Regions from separate parts of the Leifsonia sp. Soil_N53 genome, predicted to be linked through region 1. Evidence: predicted binding sites of a transcription regulator. Region 1 holds the regulator's gene; the other holds the start of a gene.

What was found. The regulator LexA, encoded in region 1, represses DNA repair genes until DNA is damaged. The targets are predictions, from matches to a motif close to TCGAACANNTGTTCGA.
Region 2: a site for LexA is predicted at 1,670-1,685, ahead of uvrA (excinuclease ABC subunit UvrA). Genes of this name have one in related genera too.

What each region holds. Positions count from the first base shown of each region.
Region 1 is NZ_JBDGMM010000048.1:2,837-6,240, reverse strand. Features, by position in the region: gene metE (5-methyltetrahydropteroyltriglutamate--homocysteine S-methyltransferase) at 1-1,025, shown strand, start outside; gene AC3A3H_RS06410 (metallopeptidase family protein) at 1,114-1,464, shown strand; gene lexA (transcriptional repressor LexA) at 1,471-2,139, opposite strand; gene AC3A3H_RS06400 (LysM peptidoglycan-binding domain-containing protein) at 2,373-2,771, shown strand; gene AC3A3H_RS06395 (histidinol-phosphate transaminase) at 3,006-3,404, shown strand, end outside.
Region 2 is NZ_JBDGMM010000064.1:291,347-294,750, forward strand. Features, by position in the region: gene uvrA (excinuclease ABC subunit UvrA) at 1-1,578, opposite strand, end outside; gene AC3A3H_RS14900 (hypothetical protein) at 1,788-2,339, opposite strand; gene AC3A3H_RS14905 (DUF58 domain-containing protein) at 2,336-3,404, opposite strand, start outside.

The sequences.
Region 1 (3,404 bases):
ATGAGGCGCTGCACCTGCCGTTCCTGCCGACGACCACCATCGGCTCCTTCCCGCAGACCGCCGACATCCGCCGCTCCCGCGCCCAGCTCGCCAAGGGCGTCATCGACGAGGCCGAGTACCTCGGGCGCATGCAGGCCGAGATCAAGCGCGTGGTCGACCTCCAGGAGGAGATCGGCATCGACGTCATCGTGCACGGCGAGCCCGAGCGCAACGACATGGTGCAGTACTTCGCCGAGAACCTGGACGGCTTCGCGGTCACCCAGAACGGCTGGGTGCAGTCGTACGGCTCGCGCTGCACGCGCCCGTCCATCCTGTGGGGCGACGTGTCCCGCCCGAAGCCGATCACCGTCGACTGGTCGACCTACACCCAGACGCTTACCGAGAAGCCGGTCAAGGGCATGCTGACCGGACCGGTCACCATCCTCGCCTGGTCGTTCGTGCGCGACGACCAGCCGCTCGGCGAGACCGCGCGCCAGGTCGCCCTGGCCCTGCGCGACGAGATCGCCGACCTGGAGGCCGCGGGCATCCGCGTCGTGCAGGTGGACGAGCCGGCGCTGCGCGAGCTGCTGCCGCTGAAGCGGGCGGACCAGTCGGACTACCTGGAGTGGTCGGTGGGCTCGTTCCGGCTCGCGACCTCCGGGGTGGAGGACGCGACGCAGATCCACACCCACCTCTGCTACTCGGAGTTCGGCGTGGTCATCGACGCGATCCGCAACCTCGACGCGGACGTGACCAGCATCGAGGCCGCCCGCAGCCGGATGGAGGTCGTCCACGACATCCAGCGCTCCGGCTTCGAGCACGGCATCGGCCCGGGCGTCTACGACATCCACTCGCCGCGCGTGCCCTCGGTCGCCGAGGTGACCGAGCTGCTGGAGACGGCGCTCAGCGCCATCCCGGGCCGTCAGCTCTGGGTGAACCCGGACTGCGGGCTCAAGACCCGCGGCTACGACGAGACGGTCGCGTCGCTGCGCAACATCATCGCGGCGACCCGCGACGTGCGGGAGCGGGCGGGCGTCACGGCCTGACCCGTCGATACGGCCGAGGCCGGGCGCCCGGTTCCGCTCTCCGCGGATCCGGGCACCCGGCCTCGCGTGCGTCCTGCATGATGGGCGCATGGTGCGCATCCCGGACGACGACTTCGAGACCCTGGTCGACGAGGTGTTCGACGGTCTGCCGGACGACATGGTGCGGCCGCTGGAGAACGTGGCGATCATCATCCAGGACCAGCCGCCCGGCGCACGACCGCGCCTGTACGGCCTCTACACCGGGCATCCGCTGACGCGCCGCGGCGTCTACGGGTTCGGCGAGCTGCCGGACCGGATCACGCTGTTCCGCAACAACCTCGAGGCGTCGTGCGAGACGGTCGAGCAGCTCCGCGAGCGCGTGCGTGTCACGCTCGTCCACGAGATCGGCCATTACTTCGGCCTCGACGACGCCCGCCTCCAGGAGCTCGGCTGGGCTTGACCGCCCTCAGACGGCGCGGAGGACCGCGACGACCTTGCCGAGGATGGTGGAGTAGTCGCCGAGGATCGGCTCGAAGTTCGAGTTGCGGGGGAGCAGCCAGGTGTGGCCGTCGCGCTGGCGGAACACCTTGACGGTGGCCTCCTCGTCGAGCATGGCCGCCACGATGTCGCCGTTCTCCGCCGTGTTCTGCGTGCGGACGACGACCCAGTCGCCGTCGCAGATCGCGGCGTCGATCATCGACTCGCCGACCACCTTGAGCATGAAGAGCTCGCCGTTGCCCACCAGCTGGCGGGGGAGCGGGAAGACCTCCTCCACCTGCTGCTCAGCGGTGATCGGGACGCCCGCGGCGATGCGGCCGACGAGCGGGACCATGGCGGCGTCGCCGACCGGGGTCTGGCTCTCGAAGTCGGGGGTGGCCGAAGGGACGTCGATGAGGATCTCGAGCGCGCGCGGCCGGTTCGGGTCGCGGCGCAGGTAGCCGCTCAGCTCCAGCTGGTTGAGCTGGTGGGTGACGGACGAGAGGCTGGAGAGGCCGACGGCGTCGCCGATCTCGCGCATGCTCGGCGGATAGCCCCGCTGGCTCACCGACCGCTGGATGACGTCGAGGATGGCGAGCTGTTTCTCGCTGAGGTTCTTGCGGCGCCGCGTGCGCGGAGCCTGATTCTCGTTCGACACGCTCGTCCCTTCGTGGCCGTCGCCGTCACCCGGAGGAACCGAATGTCGGTGGTGCCTGGTTGTCTTTCCTCCAGACAATCGAAACTGTATCCACAGTACGGCTGCCCGACAAACATGTGTTCGAGTGTGTCTCGAAATTCATGCGGGTTTTTTCACCCGGACGAGGATTGCGGTCTCGAACATTCGAAGATATATTCGGAACATGGCTTCGACCGAAGCCGTTGGAGGTCACGATGAGCACAGCAGTGATGAGCACAGCAGTGATGCACCACGTTGGGATGAACAACGTCGAGGTGAGTGGCGCACAGGCCGCTGGGCGTGTGCGGCTTCGGCTGACCCGGCGCGGGCGGTTCGTGCTGACGATGCTCGCGGCACTGCCGATCGTGATCGGGGCGTTCGTGTTCGCGCTCAACGGCGGCGGCGCGGCTGCGACCGGTGAGCAGACGCACGCGACGTTCCATTACGTGACCGTGCAGTCGGGTGACTCGCTGTGGTCGGTCGCCTCGCGACTGGCGCCCAAGGCCGATCCGCGTGACGTGATCGCCGACCTGGTGAACCTCAACGGTCTGTCGTCCGCCGTGGTCACGCCCGGCCAGCAGCTGGCGATCCCGGCACAGTACGACGCGAAGTAGGGGGGCGGGCGCCGTTGGTGCTTCGCCGCCAGGACCACCCCGCGGCGACGGCGCCGCCACCTCCTCGATGCACTCGCCTTCAGGAGAAACGGCACGACATGCCCCACGATCTCCTGCGGTTGGGGGTTCGGCAGGAGATTTGGGTGGGTTCTCCTTTCTGCGGGAGGGGGCGCGGCGGGTGCAGCGGGGCGTCATACGGCGGGAGCGTTCAGCGGCGCTGGTTAGCATTGAGAGGTGACCTCTCTCTCCGATCTTCCGATCCGTGATGACTTGCGCGGTCGCACCCCGTACGGGGCGCCGCAGAAGGTCGTGCCCGTCGCGTTGAACGTGAACGAGAACACACATCCCGTTCCGGAGGACGTCGCCGCCGACATCGTTGCTCGGGTCGCCGTCGCGGTGACAGGGGTGAACCGCTACCCGGATCGCGAATTCACCGAGCTGCGGGAGGCGTTCGCCCGCTACCTCGGGCACGGGCTGACGGCCGAGCAGCTCTGGGCCGCCAACGGGTCCAACGAGGTGCTGCAGCACATCCTGCAGGCGTTCGGCGGACCGGGACGCAGCCTGCTCGGGTTCGCGCCCACCTACTCCATGTACCCGCTGCTCGCCTCCGGAACCGGCACGAGCTGGATCGCG
Region 2 (3,404 bases), on a different contig from region 1:
GGTCAGCCCCGAACCGATCTGGGTCGCCAGCCGGATGCGCTGCGCCTCGCCGCCCGACAGCGTGGCCGCGGCGCGCGCGAGGTCGAGGTAGCTCAGGCCGACCTGGATGAGGAAGTCGAGCCGGATCTTGATCTCGCGCAGCACCTGCGCGCCGATCTTCTGCTCGCGCTCGGTCAGGTGCAGCTTCTCCATGAACGCGCGGGCGTCGGAGAGGCTGAGCAGCGATGCGTCGGCGATCGAGGCGCCGTGGACCAGCACCGAGAGCACCTCGGGCTTGAGCCGCTTGCCCTGGCAGACCGGGCAGGGCACCTCGCGGAGGTACTCGGCCCAGCGGGCACGCTGGGTGTCGGTCTCCGCCTGCATGTACTGGCGCTCGATGTAGGGCACGACGCCCTCGAAGCCGGACGTGTAGGACATCTCGCGGCCGTAGCGGTTCTTCCACCGCACCTTGACCTCGAAGTTGTCGCCGCGCAGGACGGCGTCCCGCACGTTCTCCGGGAGCTTCTTCCACGGAGTGTTCAGCGAGAAGCCGAGGTCGCGCGCGAGGCCGTCGAGCAGCTTCTCGTAGTAGTTGAAAAGGCCCTTGCCCTGCGTGGTCCACGGGACGATCACGCCCTCGGCGATGCTGAGCGAGTCGTCGCCGAGCAGGAGGTCGTCGTCCACCGACATGCGCGTGCCGAGGCCGGAGCACTCCGGGCAGGCGCCGAACGGCGCGTTGAACGAGAACGTGCGCGGCTCGATCTCGGTGAGCTGGATGGGGTGGCCGTTGGGGCAGGACAGCTTCTCGCTGAACGACTGCCACGCCGCAGGGCCCTCGCGGTCGACGAAGTTGACCTGCACCAGACCGTCGGTGAGCCGCAGCGCGGTCTCCAGCGAGTCGGTGAGCCGGCCGAGGATGTCGGGGCCCGCCACGAGACGGTCGACCACCACGGCGATGTCGTGCTTGTACTGCTTCTTGAGCGTGGGCGGCTCGCTGAGCTGGATCTGCTCGCCGTCCACCAGCGCGCGCGAGTAGCCGCTCGCGGCGAGCTCCTTGAAGAGGTCGACGAACTCGCCCTTCTTCTGCGAAATGACCGGGCTGACGACCAGGTAGCGCGTGCCCGGCTCCAGCTCCATGAGCTGGTCGGCGATCTGCTGCACCGTCTGACGCTGGATCTTCTCACCGCAGACCGGGCAGTGCGGCACGCCGATGCGCGCCCAGAGCAGGCGCATGTAGTCGTAGATCTCGGTGATCGTGCCGACCGTCGAGCGCGGGTTGCGGTTGGTCGACTTCTGGTCGATCGAGACCGCGGGACTCAGGCCCTCGATGAAGTCGACGTCGGGCCGGTCCACCTGGCCGAGGAACTGCCGCGCGTACGCGGACAGCGACTCCACGTACCGTCGCTGCCCCTCCGCGAAGATCGTGTCGAACGCGAGCGAGGACTTGCCCGACCCGGACAGTCCCGTGAAGACGACCAGCGAGTCGCGCGGGATCTCGAGGTCGACGTTGTGCAGATTGTGCACCCGTGCGCCGCGGACGCTGAGGTGCGAACCCACGACCTTGCTCGGACTGCTGCTTGCCGAACTCCTGCTGCTCAGAGTGCTCACTCGTTCCATTCTCCGCTATTCGCCGTCGCCCCACCTGCGAGTTCGCCCACCGCGCACGCGCGCGATGCCCCCGTCGGAGCGTTCGAAGCTTTGTTCGATTCTAACGCCTTGGACAGGGCATGTGCGACCACGCGCGAGCGTACGCCGGACCACCGACATTGGTGCCTGGGCCTGCCCCCGCGTGGCGGTCAGACCCGCGGTCAGGCCCGCGGTCTCGTCAGCAGCAGTGCCGCCAGGAGGGCGACGAGCCCGACGATCGCGGCGCCGGAGACGACGGCGAGCCAGGGCGCCGCCGACGCTCGGGCGACGAGCAGCAGCGCGATCGCGGCAGCCTGCACCGGCGCCTGGATCACAAGCAGCCGCCGGAGGGACGGCAGCAGCACGGCGGTCTGCAGCCGGGCACCGGCGGGGACGACGAGCATCCACGCGGCGAGCACGTGCAGCACGTGCACGGCGGCGATCAGCGCGAGCAGCCGGACGGTCAGCGTGCCCGGCTCCAGCAGCGTGGAAAACGCCAGCACCGCGATCAGCACCCACGCGACCCGCCAGCGCGGGACCGCGGCGGCGACGGCGGTCAGCAGCACCGCGAGCGCAGGCCACACTCCGCTCGGCGCGGTGGTGACGGCGAGCGGCACGGCGACGACCGCGAACGCGACGCGGAGGGACCAGCCGGGGACGGTGCGGCCCAGCTCCTGGGCCGGTCGGCCGGAGGCGGCGCCGGCTTCGGACTCCCGCCCGCCCGCGACACTCACGGCCGGCGCCTCGGCGTCGCCAGGCGCCGGAGCACCGCGTCCCGCTCCGGGGAGGACCACTCCAGCAGTTCCGCGCCCGCCGCTCGCAGCCGGTCCAGGCGAAGCGCGCGCTCCAGGTCGACGACGCGGAGGGCGAGGCGCTCCCGCGCCGGCAGTTCCGTCACGCTGCGCGGCGGCAGCACGTCCACCGCGATCACCCGGTGGCCGGCGGCGCGCCAGGTGAGCGCGAGCCGCGTGGCCTGGTCGTCCAGGAACGTCGACATCACGAACACGACCGCCCCCTGCGCGAGCCGGGGCGCCCTGGCCCGCTCGGTCGCCGAGCCGTGCGCGGTCGTCAGCTCCACGGCCCGCAGCACCCGGTGCAGGTGCCGCGACCCGGCGCGCGGCGGCAGCGCGCGACGCGCATCGGAGAGATCGTCGAAGCCTACCCGGTCGGAGGCGGCCGAGTACGCCCCGGCCAGCGACACCGCGGCCTCCCGCGCCAGATCCAGAGACGTCGCCCCCGGCCGCGGGTACGGCGCCGCCCAGCCGGCGACGGCGCCAGGGACGTCGTCGCGCGCGTCCAGCACGAGCTGGACCGCCGCATCGGAGGTCGCGGTCGTGCGGCGCACGTAGAGCTCGCCCGGGCGCTGGGCGAGGCGTGCGGTCGCCTTCCAGTCGATCCGGCGGAGCCGGTCCCCCGGGCGGAAGCGGTCGATGTCCCGGAACTCCCCGCCGTCGCCCGGGCGTGCGGACACATGGCCGCCGGTCAGCCCGAGCAGCCGCGCGGGCAGCGGGAGACTGCGCACCCGCTGCGACGCCGGCCGCACCACCCGCTCAGCGACGGCGGGCACGCCGGGATCGCCTGTCCACGCGGCGTCCGGGCCGATCCCCCGGGCGGCGATGGTCAGGATCCGCTGGGGCCCGGAGTGCGACACCGCGATGGCGAACCGCAGCCGGCGGGCGTTCCCCGGGGTGACGAACGCGTCCTCCGGCTCCCGGTCGGCGCGCCGGATCCGCAGCTGGACGCCGTCGACGCGTCCCTCCGCCTCCGCCACCGCGTCGACGCGCACCCGCCCGTCCGGG